Regions from separate parts of the Aeromonas intestinalis genome, predicted to be linked through region 1. Evidence: riboswitches for the same ligand, from Rfam matches in the RefSeq annotation. Region 1 holds a riboswitch; each other region holds the start of a gene.
The links. Region 1 has a riboswitch for cyclic di-GMP ahead of ACW5W7_RS08540 (glycosyl hydrolase family 18 protein). Riboswitches for the same ligand answer to the same signal wherever they lie in the genome.
Positions count from the first base shown of each region.

Region 2: linked by a shared signal. The riboswitch ahead of lafK (lateral flagellar response regulator transcription factor LafK) and the one ahead of ACW5W7_RS08540 (glycosyl hydrolase family 18 protein) in region 1 are both predicted to bind cyclic di-GMP.
Region 3: linked by a shared signal. The riboswitch ahead of gbpA (N-acetylglucosamine-binding protein GbpA) and the one ahead of ACW5W7_RS08540 (glycosyl hydrolase family 18 protein) in region 1 are both predicted to bind cyclic di-GMP.
Region 4: linked by a shared signal. The riboswitch ahead of ACW5W7_RS15825 (glycosyl hydrolase family 18 protein) and the one ahead of ACW5W7_RS08540 (glycosyl hydrolase family 18 protein) in region 1 are both predicted to bind cyclic di-GMP.

Region 1 covers NZ_JBSTYK010000005.1:220,218-224,429, reverse strand. The annotation lists gene ACW5W7_RS08545 (ExeM/NucH family extracellular endonuclease) at 1-1,232, opposite strand, end outside; cyclic di-GMP riboswitch class I at 1,527-1,608, shown strand; gene ACW5W7_RS08540 (glycosyl hydrolase family 18 protein) at 1,755-4,212, shown strand, end outside.
Region 2 covers NZ_JBSTYK010000008.1:188,169-192,380, forward strand. The annotation lists gene lfiE (lateral flagellar hook-basal body complex protein LfiE) at 1-257, opposite strand, end outside; gene lafK (lateral flagellar response regulator transcription factor LafK) at 269-1,531, opposite strand; cyclic di-GMP riboswitch class I at 1,785-1,872, opposite strand; gene lfhA (lateral flagellar biosynthesis protein LfhA) at 2,067-4,142, opposite strand; gene flhB (flagellar biosynthesis protein FlhB) at 4,146-4,212, opposite strand, start outside.
Region 3 covers NZ_JBSTYK010000020.1:62,554-66,765, forward strand. The annotation lists gene ACW5W7_RS19535 (M3 family metallopeptidase) at 1-1,395, opposite strand, end outside; cyclic di-GMP riboswitch class I at 1,733-1,818, shown strand; gene gbpA (N-acetylglucosamine-binding protein GbpA) at 1,880-3,304, shown strand; gene cbl (HTH-type transcriptional regulator Cbl) at 3,361-4,212, opposite strand, start outside.
Region 4 covers NZ_JBSTYK010000012.1:108,409-112,620, forward strand. The annotation lists gene ACW5W7_RS15820 (hybrid sensor histidine kinase/response regulator) at 1-1,568, shown strand, start outside; cyclic di-GMP riboswitch class I at 1,770-1,856, shown strand; gene ACW5W7_RS15825 (glycosyl hydrolase family 18 protein) at 1,969-4,212, shown strand, end outside.

The sequences.
Region 1 (4,212 bases):
TTCTGCTGGGCGTTGAGGCTCTTGACCAGGTCGCTGATGGCGGAGTGCTCGTCGAAGCCGTTGTTCTCCATCTCCATCAGGCCGAGCAGATCTGCGTCCATTTCGGTGATGGCGTTGACTATCTTGGTGCGCTGCTGCTGGAAGTCTTCCAGGTTCTTGGCGCCGCGGTTGCAACCCTTGGCGCTGTCCGCATCCGCCTGATCCTTGCACAGCACGTTGAGGGCACCGCCCACGCTGGAGTGGCTGGTGAAGTAGTTGAGCACGTTGAAGCTGCCGACCCGCAGATCCGTACCGGCGGTGCGGGCAGGGGCGCGCTGGCGATCGTTCTCGTCGGTGCGCAGCAGATCCCCGACCGTGATGACCTGATCCTTGGGCACGATCAGCCGGTATTCGTTGTAGCTGTAGCCGACCAGGGCCTCCAGGTTGACCGGGGCATCGCCGACCCGCAGGTAGCCCTGTTCCGGCTCCCAGGCGGGCAGCCAGGGCAGCTTGCCATCGGCGGCCTTGAAGTCCGATTCGAGGAACACCCGGTTGCCCCCATTGGCCTCGGCCAATGCCTTGGCCTGGTCGCTACCCGCCACATGCAGCTGGGTCGGTTTCATCAGCGGCGCCAGGTGGGAGAGCACCAGGTTGTTGCGACGGGCGGCATAGTCGTAGCTGAAGTTGCGGCTGATTTTGAGCTCGCTGCCCGCATCGAGGCGCACCCGCATCCCTTCGTGGCGCTCCAGCGCCCTGGCCAGGGTTTCCCCCTCCAGCACCCGCAGCGCCGTGGCGGCGGGGACTGCGCCCTGAGCCAGCACCTGCAGGCGGGGAGTGCTACCGTCGAAGACGGGCTTGAGCTGGGTATGGTTGTAATACTCTTCGACCTTGGCCTCCAGACAGACTTCGGCCCCCGGCTTGATGCCCGGGTACTTGGTCGCGAAGTTCTTGTCGTTGAGGTAGACGAAGATGCCGTCCGAAGTCTGGGGATCTCCATCCCCTTGCACGTCTTGCAGGTAGAAGCCCTTGTTCAGACTTTCGCCGAGGGCGCTGACCACGGCTTTCACCGAGACGCTCTGGTTGCTTTCAAACTGGCCGTCCGGGATGAGGGGGCTCTTGTCGCCACTGCCCTGGATGGCGGGGATGGGGGTGAGGGCACTGTCGGCCGGGCAACTGAAGCCGGCGGCCTGGAGTGTCGGGGACGCGAGCGCGAGCCCCACGGCCAGTGACAGCAGGGTAGGGGTACCTTTCATTGTGTTTCCTTTTTTATTTTTGCCAGTGATTCCATAGCCTTGGTGCCTGAACCAAGGGCGCGCATTGTCACACTTCTGGCTGCTCATACCAGTGAACCAGCGCACAGAATGGGGAAGCAAAAGAGGCTGTTTCAATTTTTTTGACACAGCTAACGTTATGAAAATAATGATAAAGATGTCATCTCATCACGGATGAAATAGTGTGAGCTCGCCAGCGTTTACATATTTCTCATCGAGAATGAAGATTGAGTGTTTGTCACTTGCTTCCTATACTCGGGCTGTTCCTCACGGAACCCAGGTAAAGAGCAAACCGACAGTGATGTCGGGACGCAAAGCCTCCGGTCTGCCAGCGATGACAGATAGCGGGGCTCCCCCGGGTGACATGAGGGTATGTGGCCCGTCCATGGCCTGTTGTCGACCCCTTTTCGCCTGTTGCTGTTGCCCTTTGCCCGGTCATTAAAAGCCAAGACCAACAAGGAAGATAACAAGATGCAACAGACCCTCAGGCCCAGCAGGCTCGCCATGCTGGTTGCCCTTGCGACCATGCCCGGCTGGGCGCAGGCCGCCTATCCCGCCTATCAGGCCGGTACCGCCTACAAGGCTGGCGATATCGTCAGCAATGTCGGCAATCTCTATGAATGCAAGGAATTCCCCTACTCCGGCTGGTGCGGCGCTTCGTCCTACCACTATGCCCCCGGTGTGGGCACCGTCTGGGCGGATGCCTGGAAGCCGTTCACCGACGGCAGCACGACGCCGGGTCTGACGCTGGCCATTGGCTCGCCCGCCGCGGGTAGCGCGTTCAACGAAGGTGCCCCGGTCTCCCTGGCGGTGACCCTTGGCGGCAACAGCAGCGCCCTGGTCAAGGTCGAATATCTGATCGATGGCACCCAGGTGGCGGTGAGCAGCGCGGCTCCCTGGTCGGCGAGCTGGACCGCCAGCGGTGTCGGTGCCCATCAACTGAAATCCCGGGCGCTGGACAAGGATGGCAAGGTGCTCGGCGAGGCGGATGTCAGCTTCAACGTCGCCGCCGTGGTGGCGCCCGAGGCGCCGAAGGTGAGCATCGCGAGCCCGGCTGCCGGTGCCAAGGTGACGCTGGGCCGCAGCACGGCGGTGAGTGGCAACGTCACCGATGCCAACAACGACGTGGCCAAGGTCGAACTGTTCGTGAACGGCCAGAAGGTGGGCGAGGATACCAGCGCGCCCTGGCAGGTGAACTGGACACCCCAGGCCAAGGGGCTGACCGGCCTCAAGCTGGTCGCCACCGACAAGGGTAATCTGGTGGGCGAGTCCGCCCAGGTGGATGTGCAGGTGGAAGAGGCGGCACTGCCGCCCACCGGCGGCAATCTCTCCTGCGATGTGCGCCAGATCTACCGCGCCGATGGCAGCGAGTGCATGGGGGATGACCATGCTCGCCGGGTCATCGGTTATTTCACCTCCTGGCGTACCGGCAAGAACGGCCTGCCCGCCTACCTGGTGAACGACATTCCCTGGGACAAGATCACCCACATCAACTACGCCTTCGCGGCGGTGGACGAGCAAAATCACACCATCAAGGTGGATGACGCCGCCACCAAGATGACCTGGAACGGGGTGCCGGGTGCCGAGATGGATCCCGAGTTCGCCTATCAGGGCCACTTCAACCTGCTCTCCAAGTACAAGAAGCAGTATCCGGACGTGAAGACCCTGATCTCGGTCGGGGGCTGGGCCGATACCCGCGGCTTCTACACCGCCACCACCAAGGGTGATTGCACGGTCAACACCGCCGGCATCAACGCCTTCGCCGATTCTGCGGTGAGTTTCATCCGTCAGTACGGTTTCGACGGGGTGGATGTGGACTATGAATACCCCACCTCCATGAAGGATGCGGGCAACCCCAACGACTTCCCCCTCTCCAACCAGTGCCGGGCCAAGCTGTTTGCCAACTACGAAGTGTTGATGAAGACGCTGCGTACCCGGCTGGACAACGCCGGTACCGAAGATGGCCGCAAGTACATGTTGACCATCGCCTCGCCGGCCTCGGCCTACCTGTTGCGCGGCATGGAGAACTTCCAGGTCACCCAGTACCTCGATTACGTCAACCTGATGACCTATGACTTCCACGGTGCCTGGAACAACTTCGTGGCTCACAACGCCGCCCTGTTCGACAACAAGGCGGATCCCGAGCTGGCTCAATGGGGTGTCTACAGCCAGGCCCAGTACGGCGCCATCGGCTACCTGAACTCCGCCTGGGCGGCCCACTACTTCCGTGGCGCCCTGGCGGCCGGCAAGATCAACATCGGGGTGCCTTATTACACCCGTGGTTGGCAAGGGGTGACCGGCGGGACTCATGGTCTCAATGGCAAGGCGGCCCTGCCGAGTCAGAGCAACTGTCAGCCGGGCACCGGTGGCAGCACCATTCCCTGCGGCAACGGTGCAGTCGGGATCGACAACATCTGGCATGATCTGGACAAGAACGGCAAAGAGATCGGCGCCGGTGCCGTGCCCATGTGGCACGCCAAGAACCTGGAGCATGCGGCCAGTCTCGGCATCACCACGCTGCCGAGCTATGGTACCGCCTGGGGTCTGGATCCCAATGATCCTGCCGACGTGATCCAGGGCCAGTATGTGCGCTACTTCGACGACAAGGCGCAGGTACCCTGGCTGTGGAACGAGCAGAAGAAGGTGTTCCTCTCCACCGAAGATGAAGAGTCCATGGGCAAGAAGCTGGACTACATCGTCAAGCGGGGTCTGGGGGGCGTCATGTTCTGGGAGATGGCGGGGGACTATGACTTCGATCCGGCCAAGAACGAGTATGTGATGGGCAGCACCCTGACCAGCCTCGCCTATGACAAGTTCAAGGCGGCCACACCGCCCAACCTGAAGCAGAACGATCTGCCTGCCCCGGCAGCCCAGCTCGACATCGGCGTCAGCCTCTCCGGTTTCAAGGAAGGAGATTCCAACTACCCGATCAACCCCACCCTCAAACTGACGAACAAGTCGA
Region 2 (4,212 bases), on a different contig from region 1:
AAGCTGAGGCCGGCCTTCTGGCTGGCCACCATGGCCCCCACCAGATCGTCGCTCTGACCCGCATCGACTGCGGTCATGAGCCTGGACGCTATATTCTGCTGTTCGTTCACCCGCCCGACGACATCTTTCATGGCATCGCTGAACGAGACAGTCGATGCCTCGTTTGGTTCGATGGAAGGGGCTTGGTTGGCGACTCGCTGCATTTCCTGCATCTGCTGCAGGAGTGTCACCTGTGATGACATCATCTCAATCTTCACTCGGTTATCCCTTAGTTCTGAATCTGCTGCTCGACATCGATGCCTTGCTCACGCATGGCCGCCAGCTTGTATCTAAGTGCCCGGGTCGTCATCCCGAGGGCTTCCGCCGTCCGGGTGCGGTGACCACGAAAACGGCGCAACGTCTCCAGGACGAATTGAAATTCCGCATGCCGCTTGGTCTCGCTGAGCCCCTCGGGGGCCGCGAGGGCCTGCGATAACGGGTTGTCGGCCTCCGCTGCGTAATGGGGCAGCATCAAATCGACGGCCTGAATATGCAATCCGCGAGCCATAATTAAGGCCCGCTGGATGACGTTATCCAGTTCACGGACATTGCCGGGCCAGTCGTAGGAGAGCAGCTGCCTGCTGGCCCCCTCGCTCAGCCGATAACCCTGCTGGGCGGCGTAGCGTTCGATGAAGTGGCTGGCCAGGGGCAGGATGTCGTCGGGCCGCTCCCGCAGGGCGGGCCAGTTCATGGGCAGCACATCGAGCCGATAGAACAGGTCTTCGCGAAACTCCCCCTGTGCCACCAGCGCCCTCAGATCCCGGTTACTGGCGGCGATGATCCGCACATCCAGCGGGATCACCTGATGGCTGCCGAGTCGCTCCACCTCTTTCTCCTGCAATACCCGCAGCAGCTTGGCCTGCAGCGCCAGGGGCAACTCTGAGATCTCGTCCAGCAGCAGGGTGCCCCCCTGGGCCAGCTCGAACTTGCCCTGCTGGCTGGCGGTGGCGCCGGTGAAGGCCCCCTTGCTGTGACCGAACAGAATGGACTCGAGCATGGCCTCGGGGATGGCGGCGCAGTTGATGGCCACGAAGGGTTTGTTCGCCCGGTTGGACATGTCGTGGATGTAGCGGGCCAGCCGCTCCTTGCCCGTCCCCGACTCGCCACCAATGAGGATGGTGGCCGAGGTCTTGGCGGCGCGCCTGGCGAGTTGCAGCACCTGCAGGCTCAGGGCAGAGGTCGCGACCAGGTTGGGAATGGCCTGGCGCAGTCGCAAGGCCCCCCTCACCACATCGAGGATCTGGCGCTGGCTGAAAGGCTTGATGATGTAGTCGATGGCGCCGGCCCGCATGGCTTCCGCCGCCAGATAGGCCTGATCCTCATTGACCAGGATGACGCAGTCGGCCCCCGTCAGCTCATGCACCCTGGAGGGGCCGGCTTCGGTCATGACCGCCATGTCGAGCAGGATGAGATCCACCGAATGGCAGGAGAGGAATTGCTTGGCCCGGGAGATGGAATCCTGGCAGGAAACCCGGTAGCCGGAATTCAACAACATCTCCCCAATATCGTTTCCATTTGATAACGATGAGGAGACAAATAATAAATGTGCGTGCGATTCAACACCGACGGGTATTGAATTTTCCTTGATAGATAAATCAGAAAACATATTAACCCGAACCTGTGATTGCACATGAATCAATCAACAGAACTGACCGTGACAAATAAAAACGCACCACGACAAGAATAACGCTTCTTAATTGAGCGTTTACCTTATAGTGGTATGAAAACAAGGCGAGAATCATGGCCTTGGTAACCCCGCTATCGTTAGCATCAATGCTGTTAGACCGGAGGCTTTGCGTCCTGACTTTTCAGTTCAGTTTGCCTTTATCATGCGACGACCCGTATTAGGATGGCATGGCTTTGTTATCCTTAAAGCCATGAGATACACCTGATTGTTTGTATTTTGTTATTTATTCCAGTGTGCATCACGTCAAAAGCCGTCACATCATAACGGCTTTATATGACAATTCAAGTAGATATGCGGAATAACCACTTCCTGATCAAGATGTTGACATGGCAATTCAACTTCAGCCGAGGGTGCCAATTACCTCCACCCGCAAGTCTTCCGGTATCTCGTTATAAGAGAGCACTTTGAGACCTTTTGAGAAGGAGCGGGCATAGCGGGCGATCAGGGGCCTGAGCTGGGGCATGACCACCAGCACGGGGGCATAGCCCTGCTGCTGCAACTGCTCCTTCACCAGCGGCATGTTCTGCTGCAACTGGGCGAGCAACTGGGGATCGACCGGGAAGCTGTCCAACTGGATCTTGCCCTGCTGCTGGGACTGGTTCATGGCGCTCAGCAACGTCTGCTCCAGCCTGTCATCCAGGGTGAAGGCCGCCAGGATGTCCCTAGAACCGATGGCCTGCCTGACGATCTGCCGCCTCAGGGCACAGCGCACATCCGAGGCCAGCAGCACGGGATCCTTGGTCAACTCGCTCGCATCCAGCAAAGTGGTGGCTATGGTGCGGATGTCGGTGAGGCTGATCTGCTCCTTGAGCAACTGGCGGAACACCCGCAACTGCTGCATCTGGGTCAGGGCCAGGTTGAGCTCCTCCGCCAGCCGGGGGGACTGGACCGCTAGGTACTGGCCCAGCTTGCCCACCTCGTCATGGCCGAACAGCACATCCAGCTGCTCCCTCAGCAGCTTGCTGGTATGGGTGGCGATGACGGTGGCGGAATCCACCACTGAATAACCCAGGTTCAGCGCCTTGGCCTTGTTGTCCGGGGAGATCCAGACCGCGTTCATGCCGTAGGCCGGATCCTGGGTCAGCTCGCCATCCAGAGCGCCATAGGTCTCCCCGCTACTGATGGCCATCAGCCGCTGACAATCCACGTTGCCCATGGCCAGGGCGATGCCGGAGAGCTTGATGCGATACTGGTCCGGCTGCAGTTGCAGGTTGTCCCGCACCCGGATCTCGGGCAGCAGGAAGCCATATTGCTCGGAGAGGGTCTTGCGAATGCCGCGCACCCGGGCCAGCAGCTCGGCCCCCTTGTCCGCCTCCGCCAGGGGCACTAGCCGATAGCCGAGTTCGATGGCGACCGTGTCCACGGGGGCGAGATCCTGCCAGTCCAGCCCCTGTGGCTCGTGCTGCACCATCTGCCGGGTCAGCTCCTCGGCCGCATCCAGCGCCGGATCCTGGGCCCTGCGCTTGCTGACGCTCCAGCCGGTCCAGGCCAGCACGGCGGCGAAGCTGAGGAAGGCCAGCATGGGCATGCCCGGCACCAGCCCCAGGATCAGCATGATGGTCGCCGCCGTGTAGATCACCCGGGGCGAGGCCAGGATCTGCTGGCCGACCTGATCCGACATCTCCCCCTCGTCGCTGACCCGGGTCACTATGATGGCCGCGGCGGTGGACATCAGCAGGGAGGGGATCTGGGCGACCAGACCATCACCTATGGTGAGCAGGGCATAGATGCGAAACGCATCGGAGACCGGCAGGGAGTGCTGGAAAATACCGATGGCCAGGCCACCCACCAGGTTGATGATGAGCACCAGCAGACCGGCGATGGCGTCACCGCGCACGAATTTGGAAGCCCCGTCCATGGCGCCGTAGAAGTCGGCCTCCCGGGCTATCTCCTCCCGGCGGGTCTTGGCCTGATGCTGGTCCAGGATGCCGGCGTTGAGATCGGCATCGATGGCCATCTGCTTGCCCGGCATGGCGTCCAGGGTGAAGCGGGCGGAGACCTCGGAGATCCGCTCTCCCCCCTTGGTGATGACCACGAAGTTGATGATCATCAGGATCACGAACACCACCAGACCGACCACATAGTTGCCGCCGATGACCACTTCACCGAAGGCCTGGATCACCTTGCCCGCGGCCTCGTGCCCCTCGTGACCGTGCAGCAGCACGACCCGGGTGGAGGCGACGTTGAGGGACAGTCGCATCAGGGTCGCGACCAGCAGCACGGTCGGGAACACGGAGAAGTCCAGCGGTCGGCGGGCCGAGACGGAGACCAGCAGCACCAGCACCGCCAGCACTATGTTGAAGGTGAACAGGGCATCCAGCAGCCAGCCCGGCAGAGGCAGGATCATCATCGCCAGTATGGCCAACAGCATCAGCGGGATAGCTGTATAGGATTGGGTCAATACACGCCAGTTCACAACTTACCTCTCAGGTTGACGTAACTCGGGCGGCACATGCAGGGGAGCGAGGGGGTTGGGTTTCTTCCCC
Region 3 (4,212 bases), on a different contig from region 1:
GTGCGGAATGGCGAGCAGCGGGCGTGGACTCTCCACTCCCAGGATCCTGCGCTCCCACTGGCGGGCCAGCGCCAGCACGGCAGCCGGAGTGCGCTCGGCGTCCTCCATGGCATAGAGATCCCGTTCGAAGTAGGAGACCAGGGCGATCTGCCGCTCGTTGAAGGCCCGAAACGGCTGGCGAGCCTCGATCATGGCCTTGATGAGGTCATCCGGGATCGCTTCCCCCGCCTCATTGCGGGCGTACCCCTTGAGCCAGTCCGCATCGTCCAGCAGGCTGTCGCAGAACATGGATTGCGTCTCCGCATAGGCCATGGAGGTGGGCGGGAACTCCTGGGAGAAGCAGGGGGCGTTGCCGGTGACGTTGGCAAAATGCGCCGCGTGCCCCCCCTCGTGGAACAAGGTGTTGAGGCCATTCCAGCCGCTGCCCACCTGGGCGGGGTTCGCCAGACTGGTGAAGTTGACCACGGCAGGCACCCACTCTCCCTCCTGCCAGAAGCTCGGCACCGGGCCATGGCAGAAGCCGTTCTCGTATTTCCCCTCCCGGGTCAGCAGATCCAGGGTCAGGGTCGCCTCCCGGTACTGGATGCCGAGGCGACGGAAGCTCTCGACCCAATCCTTCAGGGCCCGGGAGAAGGGCACGTAGGGGTCGAGCTGACGGGTCACGTCGCCGCTCACGAAATAGCGCAGGTTGTGGGGCAGCAGCGCCGCCTCCCCCTTGGCGCCCTTCAATTCGGCGAGGCCCAGGTGCACCCGATCCTCGGTGCGGGCGATAAAGTCATCCAACACCGTAAACAGCTGCTCCGGGCTCATCTGCTCGTTCTTGCGCACCTTGTAGTCGAAGTAATCCCGATAGCCCATGGCGCGAGCGAAGCGGTTGCGAAGCGTGACGATGGCCAGATAGCCGTTGTCGACCACCCACTGCTCCAGGGTATGGAACATGGCGAGCGCGCTCTGGCGCACCGCCTCATCCGCACTGGCCGCGAGGGAGGCACTGGCTGCCGGCAGGCTGCCGGACACCTGCCGCCCCTGCTCGTCCAGCAGGGTCAGCTTGAGCTCCTTGCGACGGGCGAACAGCTCTGCCTCGGCGGCCACCAGTTCGTCCATCAGCACCGCAGCCTGCGGGTCCTCGATGACGTTGCACTCGAAGAAGGCTATCCAGCCCCCGAGCCCCCGTTTGAGATCCGCCCCTTCGGCCTCGGCCAGCATGGCCCGCAAGACCGGCAGGCGGGTCGGATCGGCGCAGAATGCCTTGTAGGCCTGTTCGGCGGCGGTGAACCCGGCCTGATCATCGCTGGTGCCCATGTAGGTGGACCAGAAGAGATCCTCCTTGCGCCTGTGTACCTTCAGGTAATCGGCATTGAGCTGGTTCAAGTAATTCCTGGCAGTGGAAATCATAAGGTCCCTCTTTTTATCGGCGGCCACTGGCCGGCCGTTCCTTTTTGATGGCGCCCTGACAGCAGGGCGGGTGCGCGAGGATGCGCCTCATCACGCTAGCAAAAGCGGGCTCCGCTGTCTGCCGCGAACAAGGGATTATCTTCGTGAATGGAGTCTTCCTGGCGGCGCTGGGTGCCGGTGGCAGGGAGGCCGGGGCCACATCGGGGAATAAAATCAAAAAGTGGCGTATTGGCTCTACTCCGATGAGAACAAGCTGTAAAGATTTACACTTAATAATTCAATAGAAAGAAGTCATGATGGGAGCGTCGTAGTCAAACGCGACACCATGACCCATTTTGTAGTCATTTGGCAAACTGGTTGAAAGGCCAGGACGCAAAGCCTCCGGTCTAAAGACATGTCGTCCAGGATAGCGGGGTTGCAGCACAGTGTTTCGGGAAACTCCCCTGCCAACTTGACTGCCCACATCTATCGAACAGAGGAATGTATGGCAGCAACTATTCAACTCAATCACCTCACGGCGGCGCTCGCACTGCTGGCCAGTGGCGGCGTGCTCGCTCACGGCTACATCAGCCAGCCGGAGGCACGCAACTACCTGTGCAAGACGGGTGGCAACATCCAGTGCGGCGCCATTCAGTGGGAGCCCCAGAGCCTGGAGGCGCCGTCCGGCTTCCCCGCTGGCGGCCCGGCCGATGGTCAGATTGCCGCCGCCGGCCATCCGCAATTTGGCGAGCTCAACGCCCAGACCAGCGATCGCTGGACCAAGCGCGACGTGAAAGCCGGCCCCTTCGCCATCAGCTGGACCTTCACCGCCAACCACACCACCCGCAACTGGCGCTACTACCTCACCAAACAGGACTGGGATCCGAACCAGCCGCTGACCCGGGCCTCCTTCGACCTCACCCCCTTCTGCGTCATCGACGGGGGCATGGTGCAACCGCCCAAGCAGGTTACCCACAACTGCGTCCTGCCTGCCCGTACCGGTTATCAGGTGATCCTGGGTGTCTGGGAGGTGGGGGATACCACCAACAGCTTCTACAACCTGATCGACGCCCGCTTCGAGGGTGGCACCCAGCCCCCCCTGAGCTGGAGCCAGGGCGGGACCATCTATCCCTCCATCGATCTCGCGGCCGGTGACAAGGCCATGATCCGGGTGTTCGATGCAAGCGGCGAGCGCACGGATCTGCAGACGGTGCTGACCATCGCCAGCACCGAGCAGGGTCAGAAGAACAACTGGGCCCACGCCCTGGCCAGCAAGATCAACGGGGAACAGAGCCAGATCCGCGCCGGTCAGCAAGGAAGTGACGGCCAGTTCAATCCCGTCTACGGCCAGAACCCTGTCTTCCTCAAAGCAGGCAGCAACTTGCAACGGGTCGAGATCCAGCTCGAGCAGCAACAACCGCCGATCGGTGACAGCGTCAGCGTGAGCGGCCTGGAGAGCGAGTACTTGCTCGATGGCGGCAAGCTGACCCTGAGCTTCACGGTCGCGGCGCAAGGGGATCTCGCTGTCACCAACACCCTCTATGACCATGGTGGCGTCGCCAGGGGTCAGAGCAGCGCCGACATCAAGGACAGCAGCCAGAGCTTCACCATGTCGCTGACCGGGTTGAGTGCCGGCCATCATCAACTGGTGATCACGGGCAAACCCAAATCGGGAGGCGCGGCCGTGCAGCAGACCCTGGATCTGATGCTCAAGGATCCGGCCAGTGGCGGTGACTATCAGTACAGCTTCCCCGAGGGCGTGGCCGCCTACACCGCCGGCACCAAGGTGCTGCAACCCAAGAACGGCAAGATCTACCAGTGCAAGCCCTTCCCCTACAGCGGCTGGTGCAGCCAGTGGGCGAGCACAGCCACCCAGTATGAGCCGGGCATTGGCTCCCACTGGCAGGAGGCCTGGACCTTGCTGCCATAATCGTCTTGAATGCAAAACAGGGAGCCCGAGGCTCCCTGTTTTTTATGGCGATTCACTCAGATCTGGTAATCGAGCGCCGCATCGTTGCGCAGAGCCCGCGCCTGGATGTCTGCCAGCGCCAGTTCCGGGTTGCAGAGCTGGATGAACTGCCAGGCGAAATTGTGCTGGAACTGCCCCTGCTTGAGGCCGATCCAGGCGGTGTGGGGGGCAAACAGCCGGCTGCCATCGAGTTGCACCAGACCCTTGTCCCGCTGGCCGTTGAAGGCCATGTCCGCCAGTATACCCACCCCCATTTCCAGCTCGACATAGGTCTTTATGACGTCGGAATCCTGAGCCGTCAGCAGGATCTGCGGCACTATCCTGGCTTCGGCAAACGCTTCATCTACCCGCACCCGTCCGGTCAGCCCCGCCTGATAGGTCACGATGGGCCATTGCGCCAGCGCCGCCAGGGTCAGCTCCCGTTCGGCGGTGAGGGGGTGCTGCTCCGGCACCACTATGTTGTGATGCCAGCGGTAGTAAGGAAACGCCACCACTCCTTCGCTCTTGTCGAGCTGTTCGCTGCTGATGCCGATGTCCACTTCGCCGGTCTGCACCAGCCGCACTATCTCCTCCGGGCTGCCTTGGCGCAGCTCCAGCTGCACCAGCGGGAACTGCTCGCGAAACGCCTTCACCACCCGTGGCAAGGCATAGCGCGCCTGGGTGTGAGTGGTCGCGACCAGCAAGCGGCCCGAGTCGCGGTTGGCGAAGGTGCTGGCCAGTTTGCGGATGTTGTTGGCGTCATTGAGGATGCGCTCGGCGATCACCAGCAGCTCCTTGCCGGGCTCCGTCATGCCGAGCAGCCGCTTGCCGTAACGGATGAAGAGCTCCAGCCCCAGCTCTTCCTCCAGCTCGCGGATATGGCGGCTGAC
Region 4 (4,212 bases), on a different contig from region 1:
ACATGGGGCAGGGGATCTCGGTGGTGGACAGGGAGCTCAAGCTGGTGGCCTGGAACCGGCGCTATATCGAGCTGTTCCACTATCCACACGGCCTCATCCAGGTGGGGCGTTCCATCGAGGAGATCATTCGCTACAACGCCGAGCAGGGGCTGTGCGGCCCCGGTGAAATTGAAGCCCATGTGGCGCGCCGGGTTGCCTTCATGCAGCGGGGCAGCCCCCACGTCTCGGCCCGGGAGCGGCCGGATGGCCGGGTGATCGAGATGCAGGGCAACCCCATGCCGGCGGGGGGCTTCGTCATGACCTTCACCGACATCACCCCGTTTCGGGCGGCGGAGCGGGTGCTGCGGGAAGCGAATGAGCACCTGGAGGCGCGGGTGGCGGAGCGTACCCGCGAGCTGTCGGCGCTCAACAGCCAGCTGCTGCTGGTGAACCAGCAGGTGGAGCGGGCCAATCACTCCAAGAGCCGCTTCCTCGCGGCGGTGAGCCACGATCTCACCCAACCCCTCAATGCCGCCAAGCTGTTTACCTCCTCCCTGCTGGAGATGCTGCCAGGGGAGCAGGGAGTGGAGCAGAGGGCTGAGCAGATCCGGATCGCCCGCCACATCGACGATGCTCTGGGGGCGACCGAGGATCTCATCACGGATCTGCTGGATATTTCCCGGCTCGAAGCGGGCAAGTTCAAGGCGAAGAAGCTGGACTTCGCCCTGCGGGACGTGTTCGACAACCTCAAGGCAGAGTTCGGGGTGCTGGCCCAGGCGGGGGACATCCAGTTCTCCGTGGTGGAGAGCGGGCTCGCGGTCCACAGCGACGTGCGTCTGCTGCGCCGGGTGCTGCAAAACTTCCTCACCAATGCGTTTCGCTACAACCCGGGGGGGCGGGTGCTGCTCGGCTGTCGCCGGCTCGGGAACAAGGTGCGCATCGAGGTGTGGGACAACGGTCCCGGCATCCCCTACGACAAGCAGGAGACCATCTTCGACGAGTTCTCCCGTCTCGATCACTCCCGCACCGCCCGCGAGCAGGGGCTCGGCCTCGGGCTCGCCATCGCCCGCGGCATCTCCCTGGTGCTGGGCCATCAGCTCTCGCTGCGCAGCTGGCCGGATGTGGGCTCGGTGTTTGCCATCACCCTCAATCTTGCGGCTCGCCCCGTGCAGCCACAACCGGTGGCAGCCCCCGTGGTGCGGGACAGCCAGCTGGAGGGGGTCAGGATCCTCTGCATCGACAACGAGGAGGACATCCTCACTGCCATGGCCTCCCTGCTGGGGCGTTGGGGTTGCGAGGTACGCTGTGCCCAGAGTCAGGCCCAGGCGGAGGATCTCATTGCAGGTGGCTTCCTGCCGCGGCTGGTGCTGTCGGATTATCACCTCGATGACGGCAAGACGGGGCTGCAGGCCCTGCACATGATCCGGCTGGCCCATGGCAATGGCATCGACGGCATCATCATCAGTGCGGATCGCAAGAGCGAGTTGCAGGCCCAGATCCGTGAACACGGTTATGGCTATATCAGCAAACCGGTCAAACCCCTCAAGCTCAGGGCCCTGATGAACAGCCTGCTGCTACCCATTGCGTGACTGCATTCACAGAATCCATCTTTGATTGGATGGGGTGATAATGGTTATCAATCCATACTATCGGCGACGTTGTTATCTTTTGGCTGCCTGATCGCAGCCAACTGTCAATAGTGAGTCCCGGTCACTGTCATATTTACTAGGTGGCGGGGCCAGCTCTCTCATCTATAGTCATTCGGCGATTATTTTCGTCGCAAATCAAGTTGTGCAAAAAGGCAAACCGGGTGAAAGCCCGGGACGCAAAGCCTCCGGTCTAAGGGTCCGAGTACCTAAGATAGCGGGGCCACCACAGGTTGTATCGTCCATGGAGCCAAGCCATGGTGACGATGTTGTCTGCGTTACCTGTCAGGTTGCGTTGCCTTTTTCGTTGTTCATACCAATAACGAAATAAGGAAGTTCAACTATGTTCAGTCCAAAACATTCCCTGCTGGCCTTGCTGGTCGGGGGGATCTGCTCTACCTCCGCCTTCGCCGCCGCCCCTGGTAAACCCACCATTGGGTCGGGGCCCACCAAGTTCGCCATCGTTGAAGTCGATCAGGCTGCCACCTCTTACAACAAGCTGGTCACCGTCCACAAGGATGGGGCCCCGGTCAGCGTGACCTGGAACCTCTGGTCCGGTGATGTGGGCCAGACCGCCAAGGTGTTGCTCGATGGCAAGGAAGTGTGGTCCGGCGCCGCCAGCGCGGCGGGTACCGCCAATTTCAAGGTCACCAAGGGTGGCCGCTACCAGATGCAGGTGGCCCTGTGCAACGCCGATGGCTGCACCCTCTCCGACAAGAAGGAGTTGATGGTCGCCGACACGGACGGCAGCCATCTGGTCCCCCTCAAGGCGCCGCTGCAAGAGAACAACAAGCCCTACGTCAACAAGTCCGGCAAGGTGGTGGGTGCCTACTACGTGGAGTGGGGTGTCTATGGTCGCAAGTTCACCGTGGACAAGGTCGCGGCCCAGAACCTGACCCATATCCTCTATGGCTTCACCCCCATCTGCGGCGGTAATGGCATCAACGACAGCCTGAAAGAGATCTCCGGCAGCTTCGAGGCGCTGCAGCGTGCGTGCGCCGGTCGCGAGGACTTCAAGGTCGCCATCCATGATCCCTGGGCAGCGATCCAGATGTCGCAAGGCAACCTCAGCGCCTGGGATGAGCCTTACAAGGGCAACTTCGGCAACCTGATGGCCCTCAAACAGGCTTATCCGGACCTCAAGATCCTCCCTTCCGTGGGCGGCTGGACCCTGTCCGACCCCTTCTACTTCCTGGGGGACAAGACCAAGCGTGACACCTTCGTCGCTTCGGTCAAAGAGTTCCTGCAAACCTGGAAATTCTTCGATGGCGTGGATATCGACTGGGAGTTCCCGGGCGGTCAGGGCGCCAACCCCAGCCTGGGTGGCCCGGCTGACGGTGCCACCTATGTGGTGCTGATGAAAGAGCTGCGCGTCATGCTGGATGAACTGGAAGCCGAGACCGGCCGCCAGTATGAGCTGACTTCGGCCATCAGCGCCGGCGGCGACAAGATTGCCAAGGTCGACTATCAGGCGGCCCAGCAGTACATGGATTACATCTTCCTGATGAGCTACGACTTCAGCGGCGCCTTCGATCTGAAGAACCTGGCTCACCAGACCAACCTGTTTGCCTCCAACTGGGATCCTGCCACCAAGTACACCACCGACAAGGGCGTCAAGGCGCTGCTCGGCCAGGGGGTCACCCCGGGCAAGGTCGTGGTGGGGGCGGCCATGTATGGTCGTGGCTGGACCGGGGTCAATGGCTACTCGGCCGGCAGCCCCTTCACCGGCACCGCCACCGGCCCCGTCAAGGGCACCTGGGAGAACGGTGTGGTGGATTATCGCGACATCGTCAACAACCGCATGGGCGCGGGCTGGGAGCAGGGTTATGACGAGGTGGCCGAAGCGCCATATGTCTTCAAGGCCAGCACCGGGGATCTCATCAGTTTCGACAACGATCGGTCGGTCAAGGCCAAGGGGCAGTATGTGCTGGCTAACCAGCTCGGCGGTCTGTTCGCCTGGGAAATCGATGCGGACAACGGTGACATCCTCAACGCCATGCACGAGGGGCTCGGTCACGGTGAAGGCACCACGCCGCCCGCCAACAAACCACCGGTGGCCAACGCCGGCAGCGATCTGAGCGTCACCGGCCCGACCGAGGTGACCCTCAATGGTTCCGCTTCCCATGATCCCGAGAGCGGCGTGCTGACCTACGCCTGGAAGCAGGTCTCCGGCCCGCAGGTCTCCCTGCTTGACGCCACCCAGGCCAAGGCTCGTGTGGTGCTGGACGGCGTCAGTGCGGACATCAATCTGGTGTTCGAGCTGACGGTGACCGACGATCACAACCTCACGGCCAAGGATCAGGTGGTGGTGACCAACAAGGCGCCGCAGCCGAACCTGGCTCCCGTGGTCACAGTGCCGGCCACCGCCACCGTGGAGTCCGGCAAGCAGGTGACCATCAAGGCCACCGCTTCGGATCCCAACGGCGACACCCTGACCTATCAGTGGAGCCTGCCGGCGGGTCTGACCGCCACTGGTCAGAACAGTGCGACCCTGGTGGTCACGGGCCCGAGCGTCACCAGCGACACCCCCTATGACCTGACGCTGGTGGTGACCGATGGTGCCCTGGATGCCAGCGCCACTACCCGT